Regions from separate parts of the Shewanella sp. ULN5 genome, predicted to be linked through region 2. Evidence: predicted binding sites of a transcription regulator. Region 2 holds the regulator's gene; each other region holds the start of a gene.
The links. Region 2 encodes LexA, which represses DNA repair genes until DNA is damaged. Its sites were predicted from a motif close to TACTGTATNNNNATACAGTA; they were not measured.
Positions count from the first base shown of each region.

Region 1: a site for LexA is predicted at 3,776-3,795, ahead of ORI98_RS10170 (DNA topoisomerase III). Genes of this name have one in related genera too.
Region 3: a site for LexA is predicted at 3,242-3,261, ahead of recN (DNA repair protein RecN). Genes of this name have one in related genera too.
Region 4: a site for LexA is predicted at 4,043-4,062, ahead of recA (recombinase RecA). Genes of this name have one in related genera too.

Region 1 is NZ_JAPJEE010000008.1:193,561-199,324, forward strand. It holds gene tyrR (transcriptional regulator TyrR) at 1-862, shown strand, start outside; gene ORI98_RS10155 (fumarylacetoacetate hydrolase family protein) at 1,134-2,120, shown strand; gene maiA (maleylacetoacetate isomerase) at 2,191-2,841, shown strand; gene ORI98_RS10165 (nucleotidyltransferase family protein) at 2,851-3,510, shown strand; gene ORI98_RS10170 (DNA topoisomerase III) at 3,924-5,764, shown strand, end outside.
Region 2 is NZ_JAPJEE010000021.1:37,994-43,757, forward strand. It holds gene coxB (cytochrome c oxidase subunit II) at 1-876, opposite strand, end outside; gene ORI98_RS16210 (cell division inhibitor SulA) at 1,266-1,784, opposite strand; gene lexA (transcriptional repressor LexA) at 1,781-2,398, opposite strand; gene plsB (glycerol-3-phosphate 1-O-acyltransferase PlsB) at 2,649-5,072, shown strand; gene mtr (tryptophan permease) at 5,072-5,764, shown strand, end outside.
Region 3 is NZ_JAPJEE010000005.1:41,594-47,357, forward strand. It holds gene barA (two-component sensor histidine kinase BarA) at 1-832, shown strand, start outside; gene ORI98_RS06525 (YjaG family protein) at 825-1,424, shown strand; gene ORI98_RS06535 (AEC family transporter) at 2,195-3,163, shown strand; gene recN (DNA repair protein RecN) at 3,292-4,950, shown strand; gene ORI98_RS06545 (hypothetical protein) at 5,023-5,764, shown strand, end outside.
Region 4 is NZ_JAPJEE010000005.1:18,198-23,961, forward strand. It holds gene alaS (alanine--tRNA ligase) at 1-2,448, opposite strand, end outside; gene recA (recombinase RecA) at 2,864-3,925, opposite strand; gene mutS (DNA mismatch repair protein MutS) at 4,255-5,764, shown strand, end outside.

The DNA of each region.
Region 1 (5,764 bases), on a different contig from region 2:
TGCACCGTTATTAATTACCGGCGAAACGGGTACCGGCAAAGAGTTAATGGCACGTGCTAGCCATGATGCCAGTATGCGTAGAGAACATCCTTTTATTGCGATTAACTGTGCGGCGCTGCCTGACAGTGTGGCAGAAGAAGAGTTATTTGGTTTTGTCAGTAATGGTCAAGTGGTCAAGCGGGGCTTTTTTGAAGAAGCTAAAGGCGGCACAGTCTTTTTAGATGAAATAGCCGAAATGTCTAAGGCTGCTCAGGTTAAATTATTACGTTTACTGCAAGATGGTGCTTTTAGACGCATGGGCGGGGATGAAGAAGTACGTGCCGATGTAAGGATCATTTGTTCTACTCAAAAAAATCTGGCTGAACTTTGCCAAGCGGGTGAGTTTAGAGAAGATTTATATTATCGAATTCATGTGCTTAGTTATCACATGCCATCATTGCGTGAGCGTAAAGTGGATGTCATTCCACTAACAGAAATGTTTTTAGAGCATTACAGCCAGCAACTTTCTAGCCCGTTACGCCGTATTTCTGCCTCATGTCGTGATTATCTGTTCACTTATGCCTGGCCTGGAAATGTGCGTCAGTTAAAAAATGCCATTTTCCGGGCGGTTTCAATGTGGGATGGTTCGGCTGAATTAACAGTAGAACAGCTAAAGCTTCCTTCTTATGCGGAAGGTTTTGGCTATTTTGATGAAGAGTTTGAAGGCACATTAGATGAGGCCATGAAAGAGTACGAAGCTAATTTGTTACGTCGTTTGTATCCTGCTTATCCAAGCACAAGGCAATTAGCTAAAAAGCTTGGCGTTTCACATACTGCAATTGCCAATAAATTGCGTGATTATAGTATTTCAAAAAAGCGCTAATCGAGGCGTAATAAAATGGTGTAACGTTTTAATGCCAATTTTTTGCTGACAATCTGAACAAAGCAAGGCTTGAAAATCATCATTTTCAGGCCTTGATTATAAGTGTATATAAATATTTACAAAATAGGGGTTAAAGATAAAAAATGTGATTCAGCGCACAAGCTATTTATTGTGTGGGATATCGGTTATTTCTATCATTAATCAAGCTGTCATTGTCTGATTTAGCCCGCCTTCTTTATGGCTAACAGATGTTTTGAATTTAGGAGCAATAATGAAACTTGCAAGTTATAATAATGGTCGTCGTGATGGCCAACTGATGTTGGTAAGCAAAGATTTAACTAAAGCTGTTGCTGTACCTGCAATTGCTCACACTATGCAGCAGCTACTTGATGCGTGGGATTTATTAAACCCACAACTGCAAGAATTGTACGAAGCATTAAATGCCGGTCAAATGGACAATGCCATCGCATTTGATGAGTCTAAATGTTTGTCGCCATTACCACGAGCTTACCAATGGGCTGATGGCAGTGCCTATGTCAATCACGTTGAATTAGTACGTAAAGCCCGTGGCGCTGCAATGCCTGAAACCTTCTGGACAGATCCATTGGTTTATCAAGGTGGCTCTGACAGCTTTATTGCTCCTAAAGCCGATATCGAAATGGCCAGCGAAGAATACGGTATCGATTTTGAGTCTGAAATTGCAGTTATCACTGATGATGTTGCTATGGGTGTTAGCAGCGAAAACGCCGCCAAACACATTAAATTACTGATGCTGGTTAACGACGTGTCATTACGTAACCTTATTCCTGGTGAACTTGCCAAAGGTTTTGGCTTTTTCCAATCAAAACCGTCTAGTGCTTTTTCTCCTGTTGCTATTACCCCAGATGAACTTGGCGATAAGTGGCAAGACAGCAAAGTACACTTACCATTAGTGACGCACTTAAACAGTGAATTATTTGGTCGTCCCAATGCGGGGGTCGACATGACCTTTGATTTTAGTCAATTAGTGTCGCATGTCGCAAAAACTCGCCCATTAGGTGCTGGCGCGATTATTGGTTCGGGTACTATTTCAAATTATGATCGCAGTGCGGGTTCAAGCTGTTTAGCGGAGAAACGTATGCTTGAAATTATTGCAGATGGTAAGGCAAGCACTCCTTTCATGCGTTTTGGTGATACCGTTCGTATTGAAATGTTTGATGAGAACAATATCAGCATTTTCGGTTCTATTGATCAAAAAGTGGTCGAGTACAAAGGGTAACACCTTAGTCAATTGTGAAAATTTAGGGCAATAACAGCAGTGTTATTGCCTTTTTTATAGGGGAAATGATGTGAAATTATATGGCTATTGGCGTTCGAGTGCTGCTTATCGTGTGCGTATTGCGCTTAATTTAAAACAGTTATCTGCCGATCATATTTCAGTGCACTTAGTCAACAATGGTGGCGAACAGCATAGTGAAACATATCACCACCTGAACCCTCACCATCTTGTGCCTACGTTAGTTGATAGTAATGAGCAGGGTGAATTTAGTTTAAACCAATCATTAGCGATCATTGAGTATTTAGAAGAGAAGTACCCGCAAATTAATGTGTTGCCGACAAATCTTGAAGACAAAGCCGTCGTTAGAGGCATGGCTCAAGCGATAGCCTGTGAAATTCATCCACTGGATAATCTAAGAGTTTTACAATATTTGGTAAAAGAAATGGGCATAGATGAAGGCCAAAAAATGCAATGGTATGCCCATTGGATCCATTTAGGCTTTAGCGCGTTGGAAACCCAACTCGAGCGTTATGCGGGCGAGTTTTGCTTTGGAAATAAAGTGACTTTGGCTGATATTTGTTTGATCCCACAAGTATATAATGCCAAGCGCTTTAATGTGCCTTTAGCTGCCTATCCTAATATTGTGCGTATTTGGGAAAACTGCCATCAATTAGATGCCTTTATTCAATCCGCTCCAGAACAGCAAGCAGATGCGAGTTAATTTCTATTGATGTTAACCGATGACAAAACACCACTATCCAACAATCTGTCATCCCAAACCCAGTTGGCTTTATTAACCACTTGGTTTGAGCAAGATAAGATGCGCATGCAGGCATTAACCGCCTGCTCTGTGGTTTTTAATCGCTTAAACATTAAAGATTGGGCAATTGCTGCAGGGTTTGTCAGAAATTTAGTCTGGGATAAACTACACGGTTTTGCAACCAGTGCCTTAAATGACATTGATGTGATTTACTTCTGTGCTTCCGATTTGAGTGAGCATACTGAACGGCTCATTCAGCAATTATTGAACGACATTCTTGCGCTGAATTGGTCGGTAAAAAATCAGGCAAGAATGCATATTCGTAATGGCGATGCGCCTTATCTTTGTTGCCTTGATGCGATGGAGTATTGGCCTGAAAAACAAACGGCGGTAGCGGTTAAGCTAATAGATAATATCGTCGTTGAACATCATTATTCTGTTCAATTGAACACAGTTGATGCATTTCATCCGCCATTTAAATTAATGTTTATTTTTGCTTTTGGTATTGAACATTTGTTTAATCTGACGTTATCCCACAACCCTAGACGTTTATTAACCGTCTTTGAGCAAAGAGTCGCGCAAAAGCAATGGCTGATCCGCTATCCTCAATTAATAATTAACCGCAACTAGGGATTGAGATATCAATAAGTGATATTTAAATAAATATATTCAACTACTTATCACGGTCAAGTTTTAAGTTGTGCTGGTAGCAAGGCACAATTTACGAGCCAATAGCTGGACTACTACAATTAAAGTCAACACTGTTAGCTGTGTAAGTGGCTATTTGATATCGATTTAGTCTCCCGAGCTGAGATGAATTAAATCGCCTTTCTATACGCATTTGAGTGAGTTTTTAGTTATCTGCGCTTGCCAAAACTAAACGTCTCAGCTATTTTACTGTTATTATATACAGTGTTTTGTTGGCGTATTTTATATTCGTGAAATTCAGTTATGGTTTTTTGTATCAATAAACGATGCACATCCGCATGAATATCAGTGCTGCAAATGTATAAAACTAATCCGATGATGGTAGGTAAACCAATTTGAGATTATTTATTGCAGAAAAACCAAGTCTTGGGAGGGCATTAGTGGATGTCTTACCCAAACCACACCAAAAGAATGATGGTTTTATTAAAGCGGCTAATGGTGATGTGGTTACTTGGTGCATTGGGCATTTGCTCGAGCAGGCCGAACCCGAAGCATATAACCCCGATTATAAAAAGTGGGCGGTAGAGCATCTACCAATCGTCCCAACAGAATGGAAGTTGGTTGTTAAAGCCAGTACCAAAAAGCAATTCACTGTGGTTAAAAAGCTCATTAAACAGGCCGATGTACTTGTTAATATGGGAGATCCAGACCGTGTTGGTCAGATCCTAATTGATGAGGTCATCAATCATTGTGGTGTGTCTAAAGCCCAAAAAGCTCAAGTGATGCGGTGTTTGATTAGTGACCTAAATCCAGCCGCGGTAACAAAAGCCCTAAACAATCTGCGTAAAAATACCGACTTTATTCCATTAGCCACATCTGCCCTTGCCAGAGCCAGAGCTGATTGGCTATATGGTATCAACATGACTCGCTTATGTACGCTACAAGGCCGTCAGTCAGGCTATAACGGTGTGTTGTCTATTGGCCGGGTTCAAACACCCGTGCTTGGGTTGGTGGTACACCGTGATCTTGAAATAGCCAATTTTATCGCAAAACCGTTTTATGAAGTCGTTTGTCAATTAAAAACCCTTTCAGGAGAGTTTTATCAAGCTAAGTGGCGTCCAAGCAAAGCCTGTGAGCCCTATATGGATGAAGACAATCGCGTTTTGTCTAAAGCGTTAGCGATGAATGTCATCTCCAGAGTGCAAGGACAAACAGGCAAGATTGTTAAGGTCTCACAAGATAAAAAATCTACACCTGCGCCGTTGCCTTATAGTTTATCTGCTCTGCAAATTGACGCTGCTAAACGGTTTGGAATGAGTGCTCAAAGTGTGCTTGATACGTGTCAGCAATTATATGAACGCCATAAATTAATTACCTACCCGCGTTCAGATTGCCGTTATCTGCCCAAAGAGCATTTAAATGATGTTCCGCAGGTAATTAACGCCATTGCTCATTCATGCGCCGCATTAAATGGTGCAGCTAAAAATGCCAATTTAAGTTTAAAAAGTAAGGCGTGGAATGATGCTAAGGTGAGTGCTCACCACGCGATTATTCCAACATCAAAATCAACGGATATGAGCCGTCTTTCTGCGGCAGAAAACAACATTTATGAACTTGTCGCACGCCAATATTTGATTCAGTTTTATCCTCCATTTGAGTATGTCGATAAGCAAATTGATACAGAGGTATCAGGCGGATTATTTATTGCCAAGCAAAAGGACGTTGTATCACAAGGCTGGAAAAGCTTGTTTCCCACAAAGCCAAACACACAAGGTGACGGTGAGTTTTCTGCAACGAGTTTGCCCTATGTTGAAAAAGGCGATCAAGTAGACTGCCAGCAAGCTGAGCTCAAAGAAAAGCAAACAACGCCACCTAAGTTTTTTACCGATGCAACCTTGCTTGCTGCAATGACAGGTATTGCGCGTTATGTCACTGATGCTTCTATTAAAAAGGTATTGCGGGATACGGACGGTCTGGGCACAGAGGCGACTCGTGCAGGCATCATCGAGTTATTATTTAAAAGGCAGTTTCTGACCCGTAAGGGGAAAGATATTCGCGCGACAGAGGTAGGCACCCAGTTAATTTGTTCTCTACCAACACGGATGACAATTCCCGATATGACAGCACATTGGGAGTCACAGCTTGAAGCTATTAGCCAAAAAGAAATCAAGTATGCACACTTTATGGACCCTATAACTCAAAGCATAGATGAGTTAATTAATGAGGTTAAAGTCGT
Region 2 (5,764 bases):
GTGACAAGCTGCACAGGTAGAGAGGTAAATTTGCTCACCCTTTGCCATTAACTCTTCTTTTGAAAGAGTCTCTGATAAGGCGGCTTTCGCAGCTTCAGCTGCGTTACTCGCTTGCTGTTTTTGGTCTAATAACCAAGCATCATATTCCGCTTCAGGTAATGCCTGCACAACAATCGGCATAAAGCCATGATCTTTACCGCATAGCTCAGCACACTGGCCGCGATAAGTTCCTGCCTTGTCGATACGCGTCCACGCCTCGTTAATAAACCCCGGATTCGCATCTTTTTTTACTGCAAATGCGGGTACCCACCACGAGTGAATAACATCATCAGAGGTCATTAAGAAACGAACTTTACGATTAAGAGGTAAAACTAAAGGCTTATCTACTTCTAATAAGTAAGTATCGCTTTTGGTTTCGTCTCCTTCAATTTGATCTCGTGGAGTGGATAGAATGCTATAAAATTCGACGTCTTCATTAAAATAGCTGTAATGCCATTTCCACTGCGAACCGGTAATTTTAATGGTTAAATCCGCATTTGACGGATCTTCCATCGCTATTAGGGTTTTAGTGGCTGGAATCGCCATTCCAATAAGAATGACAAATGGAATGACAGTCCAAGCAATTTCCACTTTAGTACTTTCATGAAAATTTGCCGCGACAGCGCCTTTGGATTTTCGGTGATAAATCATGGAATAAATCATGATCCCAAACACCACTAAACCAATAGCGCAACAGATATATAGAATAATCATGTGGAGGTCGTAAACCTGACCACTAATATTCGTTACACCTTTTGTCATGTTGAGGGGCATTTCGTTTGCCCCAAGGGGAGGTGCCAGTAACACCGCCATTACACAATACAACCATTGCTTCACAAGACTTCTCCTCTGCCAATTGCGAATAGCAACTACAAAGAAGAGTCACACAGTAAGTCTCTGCTCTATGCAAACTCTTCGGTTCCCAAAAAAGTTTGATGACTCCAAAGTACCCTGGTGGTTGTAAGCGTTTCGGCTTACTGGTTTTTATTAAATGTGCACCACGCTGGTACTTACAACTGAACTTATCAATTCTGATTTGACGCTTTTATCTGTCAGATAAAATCTAGACTGTAGCGTTTCAGTAAGGTTGAAAATGTTTCAACCTTGTTAAGTACATTACTTGTAGATTAAACATTGATCAAGATCACTTTTACAGCTAATTAGCTGAAAAATTGTACAAAAAAGCCCTGCACATGGGCAGGGCTCAGTAAATACGGCAATTATAATTAATGAAACGAGGTGAAATTAATTGTATTAACCGCATTATTTTGATTTGAAAGCATCGTTTTAGTACTTAAATCATGATTTAAGTCTGTGCTGGCATCTTCAATTACAATGCCTAAGGCGCGGGCACTTTTGGCGACTAACTCTAAACGGCGACTGTCGCGAGCGTCTAAAGGTTGTGTCCATGAAATCACAGCACTTGATGTGCCGCTAGTTAATGCTTTCTCCATTGCCCATAGGGTTTCAATCTCATCTTTGGTATGAACCAAAAGCACTCTATCCATCCTAACACCAGCGCTGGCTAGCATCTGTTTGTAACTGATGTTGGCTGGATTGATGAGCACTATCCAACGTCCTTGCTGACTTAATTGTGCTAACTGGCTAGCATATTGGCTTAGTTCTAGTTTGCCGTGGGTCTGAGTTTGAAGCGTAGTAATGGGTTGTGCCAGATTCATATCTGCTGATGGCATATCCATCCATAATCCAGGATGACGCGGGGCTGTGCCCATTAGTTTGTTCATAACCACTCTCCATTACGAATAACACCAACAGCAAGCCCTTCAATTGTTAGGCTTTGGTAACTTAAATCCACTTCAATTGGTGAATACGCTTCGTTTTCAGCATGCAAGTAAACCACATTGCCTTTTTTCTCGAACCGTTTCACTGTGACATCATCTTCAACACGCGCAACAACAACTTGACCATTTCGGGCTTGTTGCATTTTATGTACAGCCAATAAATCGCCTTCTAAAATGCCAATATCCTTCATGCTGTCACCACGCACTCTTAATAAAAAGTCAGCGGCAGGTTTAAACATATTTGGATCGACTTGATAGTATTGTTCTACGTGTTCTTGGGCTAAAATGGGTTCGCCAGCAGCCACTTGACCAATTAACGGTAAGCCATTTTCTTCTGGTTCATCCTCTTGGGTCAGGCGAATGCCACGAGACGTGCCGGGCATAATTTCAATAAACCCCTTTTTAGCCAAAGCTTTTAAATGCTCTTCAGCCGCATTGGCGCTTTTAAAACCTAAGCGTGTGGCAATTTCAGCACGAGTAGGTGGCATCCCAGTTTCAGAGATGTTGTTTTTAATCAGCTCTAAAATTTCAGCTTGGCGTGGTGTTAAGGGTCTCATGTTGCTTCCTGTCTTTCTATACAGTAACTGTCATTATATACAGTGTTTTGTTTTGCGCAAGTATTCACCAATTATTTTTTAATTTTATAATTAAATGTGATTTTTTTGTTATATATTTCATAGGTATAGAGTGTAAAAAATGTATTATGCTTGCAAAGCTGAGTTTGGTTTGTACAGCAGTTAGTGAAAGGCAACCAGTTTCTGGTATTCTATGCGCCCATATTAAAAGGGCTTTATTGCGAATATTACTATGTCAAAACCAGATTCAATCATACTTAGGCTATTGCGTTGGGTTCAAAAATTGATGGTAAATACCATCGTGGTACCCCAAGATCCGTTTGCGGATTTAAATTTTGATCCAGCAAAACCTATTGTTTATGTGATGAAAACAGAGTCGATTAGTGACACTGCAGCGTTAAGTGAGATGACTGAGGATCTAGGATTACCTAGCCCATACTCTCCATTACAGCTTGATGGACTGAAAGTGCCTCGAGTGGTTTGCTTAGAAGGTCGTAAGCCGATAATCGGTAAACGTGAAGGCGGTGAAAAGTTTTTAAGCTGTTTTACCAGTTTATTAGCCCTTCATCGTCAACAACCTGAACTCGATATTCAGCTAGTGCCGGTTAGTCTTTATTGGGGGCGCACCCCAGGTAAAGAAGATGACACCATGAAAGCTGCAGTGCTTGAGCGTGAAAGCCCAACTTGGCTTCGCAAATGGTTAATGATTCTCTTTTTAGGTCGCCATAGCTTTGTGCAGTTTTCTAATGCCATGTCTTTACGTTACATGGCGGATGAGCATGGCACTGATAAAGCCATTGCGCACAAATTAATTCGTGTTGCGCGTGTGCATTTTCGTCGACAACGCAAAGTGATGACAGGACCGCAATTGCCTAATCGTCAGGCCATGTTTGCTTCGTTATTAGCGTCTGAATCCATTATTAAAGCGATTGAAGAAGAAGCTACCAATAAAAAGATATCTAAAGAAAAAGCACGTGAAACCGCGATTGAATATTTGGATGAAATTGCTGCTGATTATTCTGACAGTTTAGTGCGCATTGCAGAGCGGTTCCTTACTTGGCTTTGGAACAAACTATACAGCGGTATTAACATTAAAGGCGCCGAACAAGTACGTCAGTTACACCATGATGGCCATGAAATTGTCTATGTGCCTTGTCATCGAAGCCATATGGATTATTTGCTACTGTCTTATATTTTATATTATCAAGGTATGGTACCACCGCATATTGCAGCGGGTATTAACCTTAATTTTTGGCCTGCGGGGCCAATGTTCCGCCGTGGTGGCGCATTCTTTATTCGCCGCAGCTTTAATGGCAATAAGTTATATACCGCCATTTTCCGTGAATACTTAGATCAACTTTTCGCAAAAGGTTATTCAGTCGAATACTTTACTGAGGGGGGACGATCTCGAACTGGACGATTACTCGCGCCTAAAACGGGTATGCTGGCGATGACAATCAATAGTGTATTACGTGGTATTGAACGTCCTGTTACTTTAGTGCCAGTTTATTTGGGCTATGACCATGTGATGGAAGTGGCTACTTACCATAAAGAATTAAGCGGTAAGAAAAAAGAAAAAGAATCTGTTTGGCAAGTGTTTGGGGCAATCAGAAAATTACGTAATTTTGGTCAAGGTTATGTCAACTTTGGTGAGCCAATAAATTTACAAAACTTTTTAAAGCAACAAGCGCCAGATTGGCGTGAAGAAGTGGCTAAAGACCCTGAACAAAAGCCTTCATGGGTAACGCCTGCGGTAAACCTTTTAGCTAATCAGGTGATGACTAAAATTAATGGCGCGGCAGCGGCAAGTTCTGTGACGTTAACCAGCCTAGTGTTATTGGCTTCTGAACAAAATGCATTAGAACGTCATCAATTAGAGCGTCAGTTAGATTTTTATCTCAAACTGCTCAAAAATGCCCCGTATTCTAATTACACTTCGGTTGCAGAAGGCAATGGTGCCTCGATTGTGGAGCATTGTTTATCTTTAAATAAATTCACCCTTGAGACCGATCCTTTAGGTGACATTGTTGCACTTGATGCAAAACATGCCATCACCTTAAGTTATTACCGTAATAACATTATCCATTTAATGATTATTCCTTCGCTGATCGCCAGTTGCTTGGTGCGCTATGAAGAATGTAATCGTGAGCAAATATTGGCGGTAGTGGAAGATTTTTATCCATTGCTGAAAGCCGAATTATTTATGGGTATCGAAAATCTTCCAATTTATGTCGATCAAGTGTTGGCACAGATGGTGGCGGAGAACCTGCTGACTTGCGGTGACAGTTGTATTGTCGTTGATGCCAACATTACTCAATTAGAGCTTCTCGCTGAAACCGTCAGTGAAACAATGCAGCGTTATGCCATCATCTTCAACCTTTTGGCGATAAAACCTCATCTAGAACGCTCAGAGCTTGAGTGTGAGAGTCATGTATTGGCGCAACGTTTAGGTGCTTTACACGGTATTACTGCGCCAGAGTTTTATGACAAAAAATTATACAACACCTTAAGTGTTAAATTGAAAGAGCTAGGTTATTTAAGCAGTAATGAGCATTTAGACGAGGTCTCTCGTATTCGTGATCATGCTAATAGCTTATTACGCTCATCTGTTAAACAAACCATCCAAGATAGCGTCAATGCGGAGCATTTAAGTTAATGGCCAACCATATGAATGCGGCAAAAAATGGCCCCAAAAGTAAATCGCTTATTGGCGGTGCGATGATTATTGCAGGAACAACCGTTGGTGCAGGGATGTTCTCTTTGCCGGTTGTTGGTGCCGGAATGTGGTTTAGTTATTCAATGATGATGTTGGTCGGCATTTGGTTTTGTATGCTGATGTCAGGATTATTACTGTTAGAGGCTAATCTTCATTTCGAGCCTGGCGCCAGTTTTGACACATTAACCCGCGATACGCTAGGCCAGTTCTGGCGTATTGTGAACGGCTTATCAATTGCGTTTGTATTGTATATTTTAACTTATGCGTACATTAGTGGTGGTGGCTCAATTGTTAACCATAGCTTGCAGGCCGTTGGTATTGTGCTGCCGCAAAGTATTGCCGGTTTGGTGTTTGCTGCAGTGTTAGCCTTGATTGTGTTAACCAGTACCAAAGCGGTTGATAGAATTACCACTATTATGCTGGGAGGTATGGTCATTACCTTCTTTCTGGCGACGGGTAATTTACTGATTGAAATCGAGCCCAGTCGTTTGTTTGAGCCTGATGGCGAAACCCGCTATTTACCTTACATGTTAGCTGCGCTGCCTTTTGGTTTAGCCAGCTTTGGTTATCACGGTAATGTACCTAGTTTGGTGAAGTATTACGGCAAAGATGCTAAGACCATTGTAAAAGCG
Region 3 (5,764 bases), on a different contig from region 2:
AAGACACCTAATTTATCCTCCGACACCTGAAACGTTACAGCAGCTAATGCCTTTAGCTGTAAAAGATAACAATGAACGACTAAATGTTTCAGTGTTAGCAGTAGATGATAATGTCGCAAATTTAAAGTTAATTGATTCTTTACTACAGGAGTTAGTATTTAGCGTCACCACAGCCAAAAGTGGTGAAGAAGCGATCAAATTAGCTAAGTGTAAAAGCTTCGAATTAATTTTCATGGACATTCAAATGCCTGGTATTGATGGCATTACTGCGTCTCAAAAAATTCGTCATGAATCGATGAATCGCCACACTCCGATAATTGCTGTAACCGCACATGCTATTGCTGAGGAGCGGGCAAATATTCTGGCATCGGGAATGGATGGTTTTTTACCAAAACCAATTGATGAATCATCATTAAAGAAAGTGATTAATCGCTGGGTAGCTAAACCCAAATTCACCCATTTTGATCTTCACACACTCAATTGGGACTTGTGCTTGCGACAAGCAAATCAAAAACCAAATCTGGCACTTGAGATGCTTAAAATGATGGTTAATTCCATTCCAGATACCATAAACACCATAGAATCCGCTATGCAAAACCAAGATCAGCAGGCCATGCTTCAAGCGGTGCATAAATTACATGGTGCAAGTTGTTATTGTGGAGTGCCTACCACGCAAAAGCTTTGCCAAGAGATAGAGTCTGCGTTGAAACATAAAACCCAAACCAGTGAACTAGAACCGGAAATACTTGAGTTACTTGATGAGCTAACTAAGGTAGAATCAGCAGCAACACAAGTATTAGAACAGTTATCAATGGACATCAAGCATGACTAACAAACCTGGATTTTTTAAACGTTTAAAGGCGTTATCTTTACCTCAAAAGCAATTATTTGCTGTAGCCTTATGCCAGCGTATGTTGCCAAATTATGAATTATTCTCTGAAGTATGTGAGTTTGGTCAACCCATGGTGTTATCAACAGCATTAGAGCTATTGTGGCAAAGCCAATATGATAAAAAAACCAAATACAATGTTGATGTGCACCTACAACGTATAGAGGAAAACACACCCGATCCTGCTGATTTTGAAGCATATGGAGTGTACCCCGCAATGGACGCCGCTGTAGCAATATCAACGCTTATGAGTGCCATTTCTGCTAAGATGGAAGATGATATTATTAATATCAGCAAACTGTCTTCAAGCACTGTCGCTAATTATATTGAAGCAATAAGCGACGAGAGCCTAATGGACGAAGCCTTAGATGACTTTGTTTTTGCTCACCCAGTGATGCAAGAAGAAAAAGAACTGCAAGATATGCTGTTAGATATTATTGAAGCGAATCCAGACATTAATCCAGAGTTAGTTAAAGGCTTAAGAAAAGACATTATTGAAGCTGGCGTATCTAATATTGGTATTAGTATGCAATAGTCGTTAACAAGACGATTATAGAAACAAATACCACTAAAAAACACATCAAAATTAACAGCCTGAAATTCCTTAGGCTGTTTTTTTATGCCCTTTACCGCCATTCAATCCAGCAAAAGAAAAACTATCATTCTGAGGCTTTAGCTTATTGAGTATCTACAGTGGAGTCCTTAGAAATATCGCTTACTCAAGATCTTCATACACAAACATCTAGGGGCTGTTGATCTTTGCTGGTGGAATTTTGTTCGAGATAAAAACGAATTAAGCGCGGCGAGTGGAGTGAAGCCTAGCAATCTAAGCAAAGTTCACTCAACAAAGCGTAATTCGTTTTTAGCCGAATCCTTCGGACAGCGTTTGTTGGCCATTTTTACTTCGTTATCGGCTTATTATGTAGAATAACTACACAGCAAAGCCTCTGCCTTATATAAATGGCCAACAATTCGCTGCAAAAACAACCTTGAAAGATCAACAGCCCCTAGTGACTCAGTTTGAAAACACTTCAGCATAAATTCGATAATACCTCTTCAGAAAATGACAGTTCATTTGATATGTTATTCAGCAAACTAAGTCAAAAATAACAATACAGCCTTAGCATTGTGTTAGGCATAAAAGCTTACAGTCTAGTGACTAAAGACTAAGTGATTAAAGACTAAGCGATAAAAATCTAACTGTATTAAGCCCAATTGATGACTTTTAGCCATAGTCTAATTGCATCACAACAATCAGAAGTAGTAATGTGGCAACACTATCATTTTGCTAAGGAATTTCTGAGGATGTCGAGTGTATTTACGCCCCTATTTGCGGTATTCGCCATCATGTTACTAGGTGGTTTAGTCCAAAAATTAAAAATATTGCCTGTCGATACGGATCTTATCCTTAATCAATTTGTCTACTATGTCGCTTTCCCCGCTATTTTATTGATTGTTTTAGCCGAAACTCGAATAGAAGATATTATTCAATGGGGATTTATAGCGGGTTTTAGCCTAGCAATGATTATTACCTATGTGATTGTCATTTTTGTGTCTTTATGGAAAACCCCAAAAAACCAAGCAATCTCTGCTATGCGAGCCCTAAACTCAACATTCGGCAATACTGCATTTATTGGCATTCCATTATTAAGCATTATGTTTCCAAATAACAAAATGGCACTAGTCGCTGCAGCGATTGCAAGTTTACTCTCTGTCATTATGTTTGCATTTGCACTGGTATCGATAGAGCTAGCCATTAAAAATAAGCAGACTTCTCAACCCGCAATTTTGATTATGGCATCAGCATTAGCTAAAAACCCGATTGTTGTAGGCAGCTTAATTGGCATTACTTTATCAGCTTGCCATATCGAACTGCCTGATAGTATTTCATTAATGTTTCATCAACTGGGTAACACCTCTAGCCCTTGTGCATTATTCGCTATCGGTATGGTGCTGGTAAAAGCCCTACGCCAGCAAAGTGGTAATAAGCCATTCTCGGCTAGCCTTGTTGCCGAGCTAAATGCAATCAACTTGCTAAAACTGATAGTTCAACCACTCATTGCATTCGGATTGCTCCATATCTTCGGTGTTGCAAAAGAGCTAATCGCCATGGGTGTAATTTTAGCAGCATTACCCACTGCAGCGAGCGTGTACTTACTTGCAGACCGTTATAAAGTGCACGCCAATGTCAGTGCCCAAGCTATTCTCTACGGTACCTTAGTGACGTTTTTCAGTTTGCCGATTATTGAAACGCTACTAAAATCCTATGGTTAAATATCACTCACTAACAGATTAACAAACAACCAAAGATAATTTTCCATCAACCACTTTACTGTATAAAAAATCAGTATATACTGTTTATCAATACAGTAGTTTGGTAGTTTCATTGACAGGAATTCATTATGCTTTGCCAACTCAGCATCAACAATTTTGCTATCGTGCGTTTTTTAGAATTAGATTTTAAAGCCGGTATGACCACCATCACGGGTGAAACAGGTGCCGGTAAATCTATTGCTATTGATGCACTTGGTTTGTGTTTAGGTAATCGCAGTGATGCCAATACGGTTCGACCTGGCGCCAATAAAACAGAAGTCAGTGCTAGATTCACCTTACACGATGTTCCTCAAGCTAAGCGTTGGTTGGAAGATAACGATTTGGATAACGAAGATGATTGTATTCTTCGTAGAACCATTAACAGTGATGGCCGCTCCCGTGCCTATATAAATGGCAATCCTGTGCCAATTACCCAGCTAAAAGCCATTGGTCAATTGCTCATCGGTATTCATGGCCAGCATGCCCACCATGCAATGCTCAAAAGTGAACATCAACTGACGTTGCTCGATAGCTATGCCAATCATAAATTATTAATCGATACTGTGCAGGCAAGTTACCAGCGAACAAAACAAGCTGAAAACGATTTAAAAATTTTAGAACTTGCACAACATGAGCGTATTTCTCGCAAGCAATTACTGCAATATCAAGTTGAAGAATTAGATGAATTTAACTTAGGCGAAGGAGAGTTTGACGAAATTGAGCAAGAACATAAACGTCTTGCAAATGGCACTGAGCTTATCGAGTCATGTCAGGCTAGTTTAGCGTTATTGTCTGAAGACGATGAAGTCAATATTGAGTCATTGCTAAACAAAGTCATTCATTTAGCCGATAACTTACAAACGGTAGACGATAAACTTGCTCCTGTAGCCAATATGCTCAATGAAGCATTAATCAGAATACAAGAAAGCTCGGGTGAAATTGAAGACTACTTAAGCCGTTTAGAGTTAGACCCAGAGCATTTTGCATATTTAGAAAAACGCTTATCAAGTGCTATGCAACTGGCGCGCAAACATCATGTTAGCCCAGAAGACTTATCGGCACATCACGCACAACTAAAAGCTGAATTACTTGAACTATCTGATGATGAAACAAAATTAGATGAAGTCAGACAAGCTTTAGTGACCCATCGCGAAGCCTATCTAGTGCATGCACAAAAACTCAGCCAAAGTCGGACTCGCTATGCAAAAGAGCTTGATAAACTCGTGACACAATCTATTCATGAACTCAATATGCCTAAGGGACAATTTAAGATTGCAGTCAACTTTAATCCCGAGATGAACAATAGCTTAGGCTGTGATCAAGTTGAATTTTTAGTGACCACTAACCCAGGCCAGCCTTTGCAACCCATTGCCAAAGTGGCATCTGGAGGTGAGCTGTCAAGAATAGGTTTAGGCGTTCAAGTTATTACCGCTAAAAAAGTATCAACTCCAACACTTATATTTGATGAGGTTGATGTCGGTATTTCTGGCCCAACCGCAGCAGTGGTAGGCAGAATGCTCAGAAGCTTAGGTGAATCAACCCAAGTATTTTGTGTTACCCATTTACCACAAGTCGCCGGTAACGGCCATCAACACATGTTTGTTAACAAGTTTAATAAAGCCGGGCAGACTGAAACCACAATGAAAAACCTTGATAAAGAACAACGAATTAATGAGCTAGCACGCTTATTAGGCGGAGATGCCATCACAGAAAACACCCTAGCAAATGCTAGGGAATTATTGCAATAGCACAGTAATCGGGATACCTTTAAAAATCAGGATTATTTGTAAAATAATGGTTAACTACATCAAGGAAGAACAATGCTAAAAAAAATGGCAAAAATAATCGGTTATAGTGTACTTTCGTTAACCTTTGTTTTTGTAGTTTTATTTGCAAGTGCACTTTACATTAATTCACAGGATCGTTTTTTGTCTGTGAATAGCCAACAGCTAGAAAAGTGGGCTCAATTAGCCGAAAAGGACGTTGAACAAGTCAGTGAGGCGGATAATGCGTTCAAATTTTCTCAGCAGATAGTTGGCACTCAGTTAGCTCCGATAACGCTACCTTTAACCGAGGATGACAATCTTGTATTAAGACAATACAAACAAGCTTGTTATCAATCTTCGATAGAGCAATGCCAAACTTTTATTGCTAAAAACCTTTCACAAATTCAATTAATGGTACAAAACCATGCTGAGTTAATTGCTCAATATCATCAATTGATGACTTTGCCAGTCTGGCATGAAAATATTGATGTTAGCGTTGAAAGGCCACAACTGAACATTGCCGCATTATTTGAAATACAGCAAATTACAGAGATTAATGCGCTGCTTTCGTCTCGGCCTGATAGCCCAAGTATCATTAATGACTTCCTCAATGATGACTATCGTTTTTGGCATAATGTTTTTCACTCCTCTTCATACCTAATTACTTTTAACCTTGCGGGTAATATGATGAAAAGTAATTTAGAGCGCGGTGTGAAATTCCTTTCAGTCGAAGATGCAGACAAAGGAACTTATCCGATATCCTGGACACTCGATAATGAGTTATCAGCAGAAAGTA
Region 4 (5,764 bases), on a different contig from region 2:
GACGCCAGCAATTAAATTAACTTTACCTTCACTGGCAATACCCAACACAATAACCGCAGATTTTAGCTTTTGTTTAAGCTCATCTTGCAACCCACGTAATGAGCCAGCATCAACGCCCTCAAGCTTTTTCACTAACACTTTAATGCCATTAATCTCAATAGCATCACCAGCGAGATCTGCACTGGCTGCGGCAGCCAGTTTATCTTTGATTTGCGATAAATCTTTCTCTAACTGCTTCACTTTATCCAACTGAGCTTTTAACTTTGTGATAACAGATGCACTATCAGATTTTAGCAATGAAGCCGCTTCTTCAATTTGAGCCTGTTGTTCTGCGATATAGGCCATTGCCGCAGCGCCAGTGACCGCTTCGATGCGACGAACACCTGCAGCAATACCACCTTCAGAAGTTACCTTGAACAAACCAATGTCACCTGTACGGCCAACATGTGTTCCACCACACAGCTCTATTGAGAAGTCGCCCATGGTTACAACACGTACCTGAGCGTCATACTTCTCACCAAATAACGCCATAGCGCCTTTTTCTTTGGCCTCATCAATCGCCATTTCAGCGGTTTTAAGCTCATGGTTACGACGAATTTGAACGTTTACTAATTCTTCAACTGCTTTTAACTCAGCAGGTTTAACCGCTTCAAAATGTGCGAAATCGAAACGCAGTCTTTCAGGGTTAACTAACGAGCCTTTTTGGCTAACGTGTTCACCTAGCACTTGACGCAAAGCGGCATGCAGTAGATGCGTTACAGAATGGTTTAGTTCGGTACGATGACGTAATTTTTTATCAACTTGAGCAGTAAGCACTTGGCCAACTTTAATGTCACCAGAAATAACTTCGCCTTCGTGTCCTGTGGCAGGACCAAACTTTTGCGTATCAGCCACTTTAAACACAACGCCTTCAGCAATTAATTGACCTTGGTCGCCGACTTGACCACCTGATTCGGCATAAAATGGCGTGTTGTCTAATACAACCACACCCGTTTGGCCTTGGGTTAATTGTTCAACGGCTTTACCGTCTAGGTACAGTGCTTTGACAGCTGCATTACCGACAAGCTCTGCATAACCACAGAAAGTCGTTTCGGTATCAATAATCAAGTTACTGTTATAGTCAGTGCCAAAATTACCTGCAGCTTGTGCACGCTTGCGCTGCTGAGCCATTGCCGCTTCAAAACCCGCCTCATCCACTTGAATATCACGCTCACGACAAACGTCTGCGGTTAAATCAACAGGGAAGCCATAAGTGTCGTATAGCTTAAAGGCGGTTTCTCCGTCTAATGTTTTAGCGGTTAACTCGTTTAAAGCTGAGTCTAAGATTTGTAGTCCGCGCTCAAGTGTACGAGCAAATTGCTCTTCTTCCGCTTTCAAGGCTTTTTCGACAATAGCTTGCATTTGACCAAGCTCTTTTGCTGCATCACCCATTACTGAAATCAGTGTAGGTACGAGTTTATAGAAGAAAGATTCGTTTGCTCCTAGCTTATTGCCATGACGTACAGCGCGGCGAATGATTCGACGTAAAACGTAACCTCGACCTTCATTCGATGGCATAACACCATCGGCAATAAGGAAAGCACATGAACGGATATGGTCAGCGATAACGCGTAAAGACTTATTCTCTAAATCGGTAACACCAATGATTTCTGCCGTTTTAGCTATTAGGGTTTTAAAAATATCAATTTCATAGTTTGAATGGACGCCTTGCATAATTGCGGCAATACGTTCAATACCCATACCGGTATCAACAGAAGGTTTTGGCAGAGGCTGCATTTCACCATCAGCTTGACGGTTATATTGCATAAAGACGATGTTCCAAATCTCAATGAAACGATCGCCATCTTCTTCAGGTGTGCCAGGACGACCACCCCAGATATGATCGCCGTGATCATAAAAAACCTCAGTACATGGACCGCAGGGACCGGTATCACCCATTTGCCAGAAATTATCAGAGGCAAAAGCTGCACCTTTATTATCCCCAATTCGGATAATGTTCTCTGCCGCTACACCTATTTTTTTATTCCAGATTTCAAATGCTTCATCATCTGTTTCATAAATAGTCACGCATAGACGTTCAGTAGGCAGTTTCAAGGTTACGGTTAAGAATTCCCATGCAAAACGAATGGCTTCTTCTTTAAAATAATCACCAAAGCTGAAGTTACCGAGCATTTCAAAAAAAGTATGGTGACGCGCGGTATAACCCACATTGTCTAAATCGTTATGTTTACCACCGGCACGAACACAGCGTTGTGAGGTAGTTGCACGAGTATAGCTACGTTTATCCATGCCCAAGAACACATCTTTGAACTGGTTCATACCCGCATTGGTAAATAACAGTGTTGGATCATTAGCTGGAACGAGCGAACTACTATCTTCTACCTGATGTCCGTTATCTTCAAAATACTTTAAAAAAGCACTTCTTAACTCTGCTGTGGTCTGAAACATGGAATTGTCCTGAAATAGAGTATACAAAAGTTGTCAGCCTGCAATACAGGCCACTAAATGTGGGTATTATATACTGAATTTACTTTAATATGCGAGATGAGAGAATGGATTAAGGTATCCATAAAAAGCGATAATATTTATCACTTGATTTGAGCTAATTTGACTTGAATTAGTATTGGTCAAATTATGTTTATACAGAGATTAGTCGAGTTTATGAGCCATAGTCTATGAGGCATAGTGTTCGCACTACGTATGATGACACTGGACGCCCTAAAGTTACAAGTGACTTTAAAATCAAATGAAGTGTTAATACTGAAGGGATGAGCCATATATTGTTGGCGTGTTAAGCGGACTTTATCAAGGGAATAGTCGCGGCGCGCAAGGTGCGCTACCGCGATAGATTTTACAAACCAGCTTAGAATACTTCGCCTGTTTCTAAATCGATATTTTCATCAACATCAGTGGCAGAACTTGCACCAGTGCCTGAACTTAACAACATAGTACGTAATGTTTGTTCAATTTCCTGCGCTACTGCTGGGTTTTCTTTAAGGTATTTACCGGCATTAGCACGGCCCTGACCTATTTTGTCACCCTTATAGCTATACCAAGCGCCCGCTTTATCAACTAACTTATGAGCAACGCCTAAATCAACAAGTTCACCTGTACGGTTAATACCCTGACCATACATAATTTGGAACTCAGCCTGTTTAAATGGTGCGGCAATTTTATTTTTAACCACTTTAACGCGAGTTTCGTTACCGACAACTTCATCACCATCTTTAATCGCACCAGTACGGCGAATATCAAGACGCACAGAAGCATAAAACTTAAGCGCGTTACCACCTGTAGTAGTTTCTGGGTTACCAAACATGACACCGATTTTCATACGGATTTGGTTAATAAAGATAAGTAAGGTGTTTGACTGCTTCAAGTTACCAGCAAGTTTACGCATCGCTTGGCTCATCATACGAGCCGCTAAGCCCATATGTGAATCACCAATTTCGCCTTCAATTTCGGCTTTTGGTGTTAATGCCGCTACCGAGTCAACAATGATCACATCAACTGCACCACTACGAGTTAATGCATCACAAATTTCTAATGCTTGTTCACCAGTATCAGGCTGTGAACATAATAAGTTATCAATATCAACACCAAGCTTTTTGGCATAAATTGGGTCCAATGCGTGCTCCGCATCGATAAAGGCACATGTTTTACCTTCACGTTGTGCAGCAGCAATGACCTCTAAGGTTAGTGTTGTTTTACCAGATGATTCTGGACCGTATATTTCAACGATACGCCCCATTGGTAATCCACCAGCACCTAACGCGATGTCTAATGAAAGTGAACCGGTAGAGATAGTTTCAACATCCATTGTGCGATCTTCGCCCAACTTCATGATCGAACCTTTACCGAATTGTTTTTCAATTTGACTTAACACTGCGGCAAGTGCTTTCTCTTTATTTGGATCAGCTTTCATTTTAAACCCCTTCCAGACAATAACTGCAAAATTGGCAATTAATGGATAATATGCTTTTGGTAAATGTGTTGTTAACCGACATTATTAACATCGGCCAGCTCAATATGTTGTCAAGTATACTGTATAGTCATACAGTATCAAGCCCTGAGGTTAAATTTTTTTATTAACAAATAAAATCAGTTAATTAGTAAATTAATGGCGATAATAGGTATTTGTATTTTTCTAATCTTGGCAAATTTTGGTAAGATTAGCCGCATTAAAGTAGCATGATAATTCACAGCTAGATTAGATGAATTACGACAAGTAAACATAAGAGTATGACATAACCAATGACCGCAATTGATAACCTTGATTTAGAAAAGCATACCCCAATGATGCGTCAATACCTGACCATGAAAGCGGCTCATTCAGACATGTTGTTGTTCTATCGTATGGGCGACTTTTATGAGCTTTTTTATGAGGATGCAAAAAAAGCATCAGAAATGCTTGGCATTTCATTAACTGCACGTGGGAAAAGTGGTGGAGACCCAATCCCAATGGCAGGCATTCCGTACCATGCAGTTGAAGGTTATCTGGCTAAGTTAGTGCAAATTGGCCAATCGGTTGCGATTTGTGAGCAAATTGGCGATCCTGCAACCTCAAAAGGCCCGGTTGATCGTCAAGTTGTTCGAATTGTCACCCCAGGCACCCTGACCGATGAAGCTTTACTGCAAGAACGCCAAGACAATTTATTAGCTGCACTGTATCAAGGAAAAGTTGGCTATGGATTTGCCACATTAGATATCTCATCTGGTCGTTTCGTTATTTCTGAACTCGCATCAAGAGAAGCTTTAGAAGCAGAAATCCAACGTACCCGCCCTGCTGAGTTACTTTACAGTGAAGATTTCACTGATATGTTGTTAATCAATCAGTTAAAAGGTATTAGACGTCGACCTGAATGGGAGTTTGATTACGATACTTGCATTAACTTATTATTGAATCAATTCGGTACAAAAGATCTGCATGGTTTTGGTATTAGTGACGCTCGCTTAGCATTGCAAGCAGCTGGCTGCCTTATGCAGTACGTGAAAGATACTCAAAAAACTGCTTTACCCCATATCAATTCTATTGTTCGCTTCAATCAAACTGACTCTATTATTTTAGATGCTGCAACCAGAAGAAACTTAGAGTTAACTCAAAACCTTTCGGGTGGTCGCGAAAATACCCTTTCATGGGTATTAGATAACACAGCAACCCCTATGGGTAGCCGCATGCTTCAGCGTTGGATCCATCAGCCTCTAAGAGATCGCCTTCAAATAACGCAACGCCACAGTGCAGTTAATGAGTTAATTGAACAAGATATTTATCCACTACTGCATGATCAGCTAAAAGCATTAGGTGATATCGAAAGAATTATGGCTCGTCTTGCTTTAAGAAGTGCCCGTCCACGTGATTTTGCCCGCTTGAAACAAGCATTGGCATTACTGCCAGAGATTAAACAAACATTGCAAGTTTGCCAGCAACCACATTTGAGCAATTTAGCGATTCTATTAGGCGAGTTTCCAAACGAACATGAGTTACTTGAACGCGCAATCATCGATAACCCTCCGGTTTTGATCCGTGATGGCGGCGTAATTAGAGATGGATACAATAGTGAACTAGATGAATGGCGTAAGTTAAGTGAAGGTGCCAGTGACTATCTTGTAGAACTTGAAGCTCGCGAGAAGCAGGAAACCGGCATTAACACTCTTAAAGTCGGTTACAACCGAGTACATGGCTATTATATCGAAGTCAGCCGATTACAATCCGATCGAGTCCCCATCCATTATCAGCGTCGCCAAACGTTAAAAGGGACTGAGC